2 linked regions of the Spinactinospora alkalitolerans genome follow. The protein of the gene in region 2 binds, or shares a complex with, the protein of the main gene of each other region. Links are inferred from orthologs where the notes say so. Each region holds a gene or a part of one and is shown on either strand. Other genes may lie near its edges.

What was found. Proteins that work in one complex are often made in the same cells at the same time.
Region 1: the proteins of dnaB (region 2) and dnaG are in contact, whole or in part, in a crystal structure (PDB 2R6A), measured with the Geobacillus stearothermophilus proteins. The link is inferred for Spinactinospora alkalitolerans from one-to-one orthologs. Residues at the interface, in WP_033016901.1 of Geobacillus stearothermophilus: Ser13, Glu15, Ala16, Gln18, Glu91, Leu92, Asp94, Ala95, Val96, Pro97, Thr98, Ala99, Ala100, Asn101, Tyr104, Tyr105, Ile108; in WP_049624496.1 of Geobacillus stearothermophilus: Lys456, Leu457, Leu458, Pro459, Ala460, Asn463, Ala464, Leu467, Leu535, Leu536, Ile537, Ala538, Gln544, Glu545, Asp548, Tyr549, His552.

What each region holds. Positions count from the first base shown.
Region 1 is NZ_JACCCC010000001.1:4,612,543-4,617,377, forward strand. Bases 840-3,708 are described here. They hold dnaG (DNA primase), read right to left. Parts: upstream 3,277-3,708; coding sequence 1,402-3,276; downstream 840-1,401. Other genes in these bases: rpoD (RNA polymerase sigma factor RpoD), read right to left, coding at 840-1,315; HDA32_RS20495 (ROK family transcriptional regulator), read right to left, coding at 3,478-3,708. In the rest of the region: HDA32_RS20480 (glycoside hydrolase family 18 protein), read right to left, coding at 1-43; more of rpoD, read right to left, coding at 179-839; more of HDA32_RS20495, read right to left, coding at 3,709-4,698. UniProt on the Escherichia coli protein: RNA polymerase that catalyzes the synthesis of short RNA molecules used as primers for DNA polymerase during DNA replication.
Region 2 is NZ_JACCCC010000001.1:6,362,272-6,367,228, forward strand. Bases 1,024-4,014 are described here. They hold dnaB (replicative DNA helicase), read right to left. Parts: upstream 3,403-4,014; coding sequence 1,645-3,402; downstream 1,024-1,644. Other genes in these bases: HDA32_RS28565 (hypothetical protein), read right to left, coding at 1,024-1,172; HDA32_RS28575 (MATE family efflux transporter), read left to right, coding at 3,741-4,014. Outside these bases: HDA32_RS28560 (OmpA family protein), read right to left, coding at 1-880; more of HDA32_RS28565, read right to left, coding at 999-1,023; more of HDA32_RS28575, read left to right, coding at 4,015-4,957. UniProt on the Escherichia coli protein: The main replicative DNA helicase, it participates in initiation and elongation during chromosome replication. Travels ahead of the DNA replisome, separating dsDNA into templates for DNA synthesis.

The DNA of each region.
Region 1 (4,835 bases), 1.7 Mb from region 2 along the record:
TGGCCCCGGCCTCCGGAGTGCGGCGCCGGTCATGCGTGGGCATCACCTCAAAAGGTAGCCCGAAGACCGGGGTGAACGCACGGACTTCCGGGCGCCGGTCGGTCCGGGCCGACAGTGGTCAGCGTGGAACTTCGATCATGTCCGCCGCGTTCGGCCCCCCCGTCGGCGCCGCCCGCCGTCATTCCAGGTAGTCGCGCAGCATCCGGGCGCGCGAGGGGTGGCGCAGCTTCGCCAGCGTCTTGGACTCGATCTGGCGGATGCGCTCGCGTGTCACCCCGAACTCCCGGCCCACCTCCTCCAGGGTCCTCGGGTGGCCGTCGAGGAGCCCGAACCTCAACTGGATGATGCGCTGCTCCCGCTCCGGCAGCGCCCCGAGCAGGAAGCCCAGGTGGTCCTGGAGCATGATGAAGGCCGCGGCCTCCACCGGCGCCACGGCGTCGGAGTCCTCGATGAAGTCGCCGAAGTCGGAGTCCTCCTCGCCGATCGGCGCCTGCAGCGACACCGGTTCCTGGGCGATGCGCTGGATCTCCTGGACGCGTTCACCGCCCAGCCCCAGCTCCCGCGAGAGCTCCCCGGGCGTGGGTTCCCGGCCGAGTTCCTGGTGCATCTGGCGCTGGACCCGCATCAGTTTGTTGATGGTCTCGACCATGTGCACCGGGATGCGGATGGTGCGCGCCTGGTCGGCTATGGCCCGGGTGATGGCCTGCCGGATCCACCAGGTGGCGTAGGTGGAGAACTTGTACCCCTTGGTGTAGTCGAACTTCTCGACCGCGCGGATCAGACCGAGGTTGCCCTCCTGGACCAGGTCCATGAGCAGCAGGCCGCGGCCGATGTAGCGCTTGGCGATGGAGACCACCAGCCGCAGGTTGGCCTCGATCAGCCTGCGCTTGGCGCGCTCGCCCTCGCAGCCGAGCGTTTCGAGGTCGCCGATGCTCTCTTCGGAGAGCTGCGGCGGCACCGGGGAGCGGCGGGCCTGGTGGAGCTTCTGCTCCGCGTACAGGCCGGCCTCGATCGATTTCGCGAGTTCCACTTCTTCTTCTGCCGTGAGGAGCGGAACGCGGCCGATCTCTCGCAGGTAGATGCGTACGAGGTCGCTGGTGGAGGCCTTCCGGCCCGGATCGGCCGGGGCCGGCGCGTCATCGGCGGCCGGGTCGACGACGTCGACCCCGTGCCGGGCCAGGTCGCGCAGCACGTGTTCCAGGGCCTCGGGCGGGGCGTCCAACCGGTCCAGGGCGGAGGCGACGTCGGCCACGGAGACCGTACCGCCGGATCCTGCGCCCGCGACCAGTTCCACCACCTGCCGGATCGGTGGCATTTCGCTGGGCAGCACCGTAAGAGCCACACTTACAGTGTGCCTGCTGATACAGCGGAACAGAGAGAACTACTTTTGTCACCCTCGTGTCAGGCCGCGCCCCCCGAACGCTCCCGCATCGTGCGTCTGCGCTGCTCCATGGCCATGAGCTCGCCGAAAACGGCCTGATATTCGGCTGCTTCGGCGACCGGGTCGAGCCGTCCCAGGCGCGATTTCAGGTTTGCGACCTGGCGATTGATGGAATGAATTTTGATCGTGCCCAGGATTTCATTGGCGTAGTGCTCGTCGAGCTCTCCATAGATCTCGATCGGCTCCACCGCCAATTGCGTGAGCAACCCGCGCTGGGCGTCGTTGGGGGCGGCCTCGCGCAACCGCGCCGCCCACTGCGCCGGGTCGTCGGCGGCCGCGACCCCGCCCCGCGACCGGATCAGCTCATACATCGCCCGGTGCTGCGGCACGGAGAACGCCTCGGCGTCGAGCCGGTCGAACTCCGCCGCCAGGCCCGGGTACTGCACGGCGATCTTGAGCGCCTGGCGCTCCCGCTGCAGGGAGGGGTCGCGCAGGTCGTAGGGGGCGCCCTGGCCCTGCTGCGGCGCCGCGGGCTGACGGGGCGCCGACCGGTCGCCGCGGCGGCCGCCGCGCGCGAGCTGGTTGACCCGGCGCAGCACGAACCGCTCGTCCATGAGGCCGACCCACTTGTCCAGGCTCACGCCGTAGAACTTGCGCACGCCCTCGTTGCGGATGCCGGCGACGATCGGGGCCGCCGCCTCCAGCGCCGCCATCCGGCCCTCGGGGGTGTCGAGGTTGTGCCCCTCGATCTCGCTGCGGATCGCGAACTCATAGAGCGGCTTCTTCGCGGCCACGAGGTCCCGGATCGCGGCGTCGCCGTGCTGTATGCGCAGATCGCAGGGGTCGAGCCCGTCGGGCTGCACGGCGACGAAGGTCTCGGTGACGAACCCGTGCTCCTCGGCGAAGGCCCGCAGCGCGGCCTTCTGCCCCGCCGCGTCGCCGTCGAAGGTGAACACGACCTCGCCGCCGAACTTCGAGCGCCCCAGCAGCATGCGGCGCAGGATCTTCAGGTGCTCCTCGCCGAAGGAGGTGCCGCAGGTGGCCACCGCCGTGCCGACCCCGGCCAGGTGGCAGGCCATGACGTCGGTGTAGCCCTCGACGACGACGGCCTGGCGCTCCCGGGAGATGTCGCGCTTGGCGAGGTCGAGCCCGTAGAGCAGGTGGCTCTTCTTGAAGATCGGCGTCTCTTGGGTGTTGAGGTACTTGGGGCCGTCGTCGTCGGGGTCGAGCTTGCGCGCGCCGAACCCGACGACCTCGCCGGTCACCTCGCGCACCGGCCAGAGCAGCCGGTTGCGGAACTTGTCGTAGGGGCCGCGCCGCCCCTGGCTGGCCAGGCCGGCGAGGATGATCTCCTTGTCGCTGAACCCCTTGCCGCGCAGGTGCCCGGTGAGCGACTCCCACCCCGGCGGCGCGAACCCGACGCCGAAGCGCTCGGCGTCGGCCCGGGAGAACCCCCGCTCGCTGAGGAAGCGCCGCCCCTCCTGCGCGCCCGGGGTCAGCAACCGCTCGGCGTAGAACTCCGCCGCGGCCTTGTGCGCGTCGATCAGCCGCTGCCGCTGGCCCTGCTCGTTGCGCGGGACGTAGCCGCCCTGCTCGTAGCGCAACTGGATCCCCGCGCCCCTGGCGAGGCTCTCCACCGCCTCGACGAAGCTCAGGTGCTCGATCTTCTGCACGAACGCGATGACGTCGCCGCCCTCGGCGCAACCGAAGCAGTAGAACAGGCCGCGCGCGGGGGTGACGTTGAAGGACGGGGACTTCTCGTCGTGGAAGGGGCACAGGCCCTTCAGGGAGCCGCCGCCGGCGTTGCGGAGCTGGAGGTACTCCCCCACCACGTCGGCGATGGGTGAGCGCTCGCGAACGAGCGCGACGTCTTCGTCTCGAATTCGGCCGGCCACAGTAGACAAGTCTAGGCGCGCGCGGCGCGCGGGGAGGCGGCCGGCCGGTCCCTGTGGACGGCCCGTCCGGCTCATCGGACCTCGACCGCTGCCGTTCGCGGGGCGGGGGTGGGAGTTTCAGGACTCGGGCTGCTGCGTCGCCGGCGGCTTGCGCGCACAGCGACGGCCGCCCCCTGTGCGAACCCGGTCGTCGGGCATCGGTCAGCCGCGCGCCGGGGCGAACCGGGGCGAGTAGGTGGTGTGCAGGACCAGCGAGGCCGCGCCGATCGCCGCGACGTCGTCGCCGATCAGGGAGGTCTCGACCCTCAGCCCGCGCACCGCGCGGGCGATGGAGCGCGCGGAGACGGCCTCGGCCACCGCGTTGCGGTAGATGCCGCCCACGCGGGAGATGCCCCAGCCGCCGAGGACCACGGTGGGCACGTCGACGACGTTGAGCAGCCCGATCGCGGCGCTGCCGAGGTGGGCGGCCGCGGCGCGGACGGTGGCCAGGGCCTCGGGGTCGCCCGACTCCGCGGCGCGGCAGACCCGCGCGTAGTACTCGATGGCCGCCGCGCTGCCGCGGGGCAGGCCGGGCGGCTCCTCCCCCCTGCGCCGGGCCGCGTCGGCGACGATGGCGTGCGGTGCGAGGTAGGTCTCCAGGCACCCGCCGTTGCCGCAGGGGCAGGGGCGGCCGCCGGGTTCGACGGTCACGTGCCCGATCTCCCCGGCGTTCCATGAGGCGCCCCGGTAGAGCCGGTCGCCGAGGACGAGGCCGCCGCCGATGCCGGTGCCGAAGTAGATGAAGGCCATGTCCCCGGCCCGGTGCACGCCGCCGGACCAGCGCTCGCCGATCGTGGCGGCGGTGGCGTCGTTGTCGATGATGACCGGCAGCCCCGTCCCGCTCTCCAGCGCCTCCCGCAACGGGACGCTGTGCCAGCCGGGCAGGTTGGGCGGCTCCACGACGAAGCCGCCGCCGGAGTCGATCGGGCCGGGCGTGGCCACGCCGATGCCCAGGACGCGCTCGGCCGGCACGCCGGAGCGCTCGACCAGCAGCCGGACCGCCCGGACCAGGGCGTTGATGACCCGGGCGGGGCCGTGCACGACCGGCGTGCGGCGCCGGCTGCGCGCGATGACCCGGCCGCGCATGTCGGTCACCACCAGCGTGGTGCGCGCGGGGTCGATGTGCAGGCCGACGGCGTAGTAGGCGCCGGCGTTGAGGCGCAGCATCGTCGCGCGCTTGCCGCCGCGCGAGGAGCGCCGGCCGGCCTCCAGCACCAGTCCCGACTCCAGCAGCCGGCGCACGATGTTGGAGACCGTCTGCGGGGTGAGGGCGGTGCGCTCGGCGAGCTCGACGCGGCTGATGTTCTCGGCGCGGCGGATCTCGTCGAGGACCAGGCTCTGGTTGAAGTCACCGAGCCAGAGCAGGTTGGTGCCGGTGGACATTTGCGGTTTTCCTCCCCTGGTACCCCATACATCCTGGCATGTGCGGCGCTCCGGTCCCCGAGCCGCTCCATCGGCCGCCTTCATCCATTGCCTTTATCCAAGGATTTTAGTAACCATGTGACACACGTCATTGCGGC
Region 2 (4,957 bases):
CACCGTCGGTGTGGCCGATGACGGTGATCTCCGGGTTGTCCGGATCGACGTTGCGCGCCAGTGTCTCCGCCGCCTGGCGCACGACCTCATCGGCCTCGTCGGTGAGGTCGGACTCGTCGAACTCGAACATCACATCGGAGTGCAGCGAGATCGTCTCCGTGTCGCCGTCGCGCGTGATCGAGGCGATCTCGGAGTCGACGAAGCTCTCCACCCAGCCCTCGCCCGCCGCGGCGCCGTCGTCGGGCCGGCGGTTCTCGAATGTGAGGTCGCGCCCCGCGGGCGGCGGATCGGAGGGGGAGAGGTGATCGGCGCCGTTGGGATCCTCCGGGTCCGGCCGCTCCTCGTCGACGTCCTGGATCGGGATGCCCGTCATGGCCCCCAGCCCGCTGCCGATGAAGGTCACCTGCCGCACCTCCTCGGGGATGGGCGGGAAGTACCTGCGGTATTCGTTGGCGACCCCGTCGTGCACCGGATACAGCCCGGGAGGGCCGGGGCTGACCGAGCCGTACTTCAGCCCCTCGTCGTCGTGGTACTGGCGGTAGACCCGGCCGGTGATCGGGTCGACGAGGGTGTGCGCCATGCTGAGGTTGCGGTTGCTGCCCGCGAACTCGTCGAGGTACTCCACCTCGTAGTACATGACCGTGTGGTCGGGGGTGCGCTCCAGCCCGGTGATCGAGAAGCGCATCGTCGCGTCCTGACCGGTGTCCTGGAAGATGCGCCCCTCCTTGGTGTAGGGGAACTCCTCCTCGACCGGAGGCGGCCCCTCCTCACCGAACCACTGCGCCCAGGGGCCGGGGTCATCGGTGATGCCGCAGCCGCTGAGGAGCAGGCTGCCCGATGCCAGCAGCGCGATCACGGATATGGGCGTCGTCCGCGCCATAGGGGGAAACTCCGATCGTCGGGGGGAACGGTGCCGGAGACATCCTCCAGTACGCGCGGACCGGATGGCGAAACCGCGCGGGCGGCCTCCGCCGCACCGCCGCCCTCCGCCGGACGGCCTATGGGCCGGCCTCCTGGAGCCGCGACCGCACTCGGGGCCGCTCGAACAGCAGCCGGAGGGCCAGCACGCCGAACCAGCCGAGGCCGATGCCCAGACTGATCCGCTGCCACAGGCCGTGGTAGGTGCCCGTCTGCGTGCCGTCGTCGAGGGCCGCGCAGACCGCGAAGGTCACGGGAACCAGGACCGCGGTGGCGACGCTCGACCGCTCCCGATCGGCCCCCGGCTAAAAGACCTGCTCCGCGCTGCGCGGCGCAGGCGGCGAACGGCGCGGACCCCTGCCGGCCCCGCGCCGGTGGACGGGTGAGGAGCGGCGGTCGGCCGACCGCTTCAGGCGGATGCGCCGGTGGTCGACGAGCCGATCGCCCTGCCGAGGCATGCTGCTCGCCCTCCGGCAGGCACCGGGCCGCGCGCACCATGCGCAGCGCCGTGACGAGCCGCCCCCGGTCCTCGTCGGTGCCGAGGTCCCCATGGAGGCGGGCAGCACCGCGCCCGGCGCCGTGCGGTCGGCGCGGACGTGGAGACCGGAGAGCAGGCCCGTGAGGAGGGCGTCGGCGTCCCGCCCTCGCTCTCGGCCCGTATGCCCCGGACGCACAGCCGGACGGCGGGTTCCGGCCGAGGGGGGGCGGTGTCGGCCTGTCGACCTGTCACCCGGGCGCCATGTCGACGAAGCGGCTGTAGTGCCCCTGGAACGCCACGGTCACCGTGGCCGTGGGCCCGTTGCGGTGCTTGGCCACGATCAGGTCCGCCTCCCCCGCCCGCGGCGACTCCTTCTCGTGCACGTCCTCGCGGTAGAGCAGGATGACCATGTCCGCATCCTGCTCGATCGAGCCCGATTCGCGTAGATCGCTAACCTGGGGCTTCTTGTCCGTTCTCTGCTCAGGGCCGCGGTTGAGCTGGGAGAGGGCGATGACCGGGACCTCGAGTTCCTTGGCGAGGAGCTTGAGGGACCGCGACATCTCCGAGACCTCCTGCTGGCGGCTCTCCACCCGGCCGGGGGAGCTCATCAGCTGGAGGTAGTCGACGATGACCAGCTTGAGGTCCTGCTGCTGCTTGAGTCGGCGGCACTTCGCCCGGATCTCCATCATCGACATGTTCGGGGAGTCGTCGATGAACAGCGGCGCGCTGGCGACCTCGCCCATGCGGCGGGCCAGCCGCGTCCAGTCGTCGTCGGTCATGAGCCCGGACCGCATGGTGTGCAGCGGCACCCGGGCCTCGGCCGACAGCAGCCGCATGACGATCTCGTTGCGCCCCATCTCCAGACTGAAGAAGGCCGACGTCAACTGGTGCTTGATCGACGCGGCCCGCGCGAAGTCCAAGGCGAGGGTGGAGTTGTGCGTCGGGATCATCGACCGCGTCGCGAGGTACAGGCGGTCCGGATGGTCGATCTGCACGCACCGCACCGGAACGCTTCCCACCGGCCGGACGTCGGTGATGCGGCAGGCTCCGACATGGGGTTTCTCGTCGGGGACCCGAGCCGCGAGTTCCCGCGTCGTCGGTATGTCGGTGGAGGACGCGGGGTCGGTTCCGACCGGCCACCGGTGCTCGGCGTCGGCTGTGACGGTGGTGCCGTCGTCGAAGGCGAGTTCGTAGCAGGGGCGGTCGGTCATGACGTCGGTGGCCGCGACCACGCGGGTGGGGGTGCCGTCGGCGGCGAGGAGTTCGTCGCCGACCCGGACCTCGCCCATGGTGGTCCAGCCGCCGGGGGTGGGCAGCGGGGTGTCCAGGGCCAGGGCCTTGCCCACTGCGGGACGGGCCGCGATGATGACCATTTGGCCGGGGTGCAGGCCGTTGGAGAGGGCGTCGAAGTCGGTGAAGCCGGTGGGGACGCCGGTCATCGAGCCGTCGTGGGCGGAGATCGCCTCGATCTCGTCCAGGGCCCCCGGCATGATCTCGCTGAGGGGGAGGTAGTCCTCCCCCGCGCGCTTCTCGGCGACCCGGTAGACCTCGGCCTGGGCCCGATCGACCAGGTCGTCGACCTCGCCGTCGCCCGCGTAGCCGATCTGGGCGATGCGGGTGCCCACCTCGACCAGGCGGCGCAGGACGGCGCGGTCGGCCACGATGCGGGCGTAGTAGCCGGCGTTGGCCGCGGTCGGGACGGCCTCGGTGAGGGTGTGCAGATAGGGCGCGCCGCCCACGCGGGTGATCTCGCCGCGCTTGGTGAGCTCGGCGTTGACCGAGACCGCGTCGACCGGCTCGCCGCGCGAGAAGAGGTCGATGACGGTGTCGTAGACGGTCTGGTGCGCCGGGCGGTAGAAGTCGGCCGAGCGCACGATCTCGACCACCTGGCTGATGGCCTCCTTGGAGAGCAGCATGCCGCCCAGCACGCACTGCTCGGCCATGATGTCGTGTGGTGGCGTGCGTTCGAAGCCGCCCTCCTCCTGCGGATGCTCGCCAACACTCATGGCGTCTCCCCCACGGTCTCTCCCCCTGCGACTGACAACGTGCTCGAGTTTGGATTGTCCTCGCCGGTGGTGACAGTCCGCAAAGCGACCTGTGGACGAGCCTGGGGAGATCCTGTGGATGAACGGGCGGTTTCTGCGGACAGCTTGTGCACAACACCTGTGGATAACTTTTCCCCCACCTACCTACACGCGGTATGAGCTGCGGAGACACTATGCACCGGCTGTGTGTGAAAGAAAGTACACGGCCAACTTTCCACAAGTTATCCACAGGGCTTGCCGGGTCCGGTGGATAACCGCGGCCATCCTCTCGAACACCTGACCGGTAACGTTGCAGGGTCATGCCCAAACCCCTGTCGGCACCGCCCTTCCGCCACGCCCACGACCGCGAGATCTTCCGCCTCGCCGTCCCGACGTTCTTCGCCCTCGTGTCGGAACCCCTGTTCCTGCTCACCGACTCCGCCGTCGTCGGGCGGCTGGGCACCGAGGCGCTCGGCGGGCTCGGAGTGGCGAGCCAGGTCCTCATGACCCTGGCCAACCTGTGCATCTTCCTCGCCTACGGCACCACCTCGGCGGTCGCCCGGCGGTTCGGCGCCGGCGACGTCGGTTCGGGCATCCGCAACGGCGTCGACGGGCTGTGGCTCGCGGTGCTGATCGGCATCGGGGTCATCGCCGTGGGGTGGCCGCTGTCGCCCTGGCTGGTGAGCGCGCTCGGCGCGTCGGCGGACATCACCCCCCATGCGCTCACCTACCTGCGGATCAGCCTGCTCAGCACGCCGGCGCTGCTCGTCATCATGGCCGGGACCGGGGTGCTGCGCGGCCTGCAGAACGCGCGGACCCCGCTCGTCGTGGCCGTCGCGTCGAACCTGGCCAACATCGTGCTGTGCGTGACGTTCGTGCTGGGCCTGGGCTGGGGCATCGCCGGCTCGGCCTGGGCGACGGTGATCGCGCAGACCGCCGGCGCGGCGGTCTACGTGGCGATCGTGGTGCGCGCCGCCCGGCGGCACGGCGTCTCCCTGGCCCCCAGCGCGAGCGGCCTCAGGTCCTCGGTCGCGGCCGGCTTCGCGCTGTTCGTGCGCACGGTCTCCCTGCGGGTGGTGCTGGTGGTCACCACGGCGGTGGCGGCCCGGCTGGGCGACCCCGAGATCGCGGCGCACCAGGTCGCGTTCCAACTGTGGTCGCTGCTGGTGTTCGCGATGGACGCCATCGCCATCGCCGGGCAGGCGATCATCGGGCGCCACCTGGGCTCCTCCGATGTCCCCGGGGCCAGGGCGGCGACCCGGCGGATGGTCGAGTGGGGCGTCATGGCCGGGCTGCTGTTCGCCGCCGTCGTGCTGCTGGTGCGCCCCTGGGCGCCGCTCCTGTTCACCGCCGACCCCGAGGTCTCGGACCTCATCCTGGGCGCACTGCTCGTCGTGGCCGCCCTGCAGCCGGTCAGCGGCGTGGTGATGGTCCTCGACGGCATCCTCATGGGCGCCGGGGACCAGCGCTACCTGGCGTGGGCCAGTTTCTGGACGATGCTGGCCCACCTGCCGTTCGCGGCGCTGGTGCTGTGGGC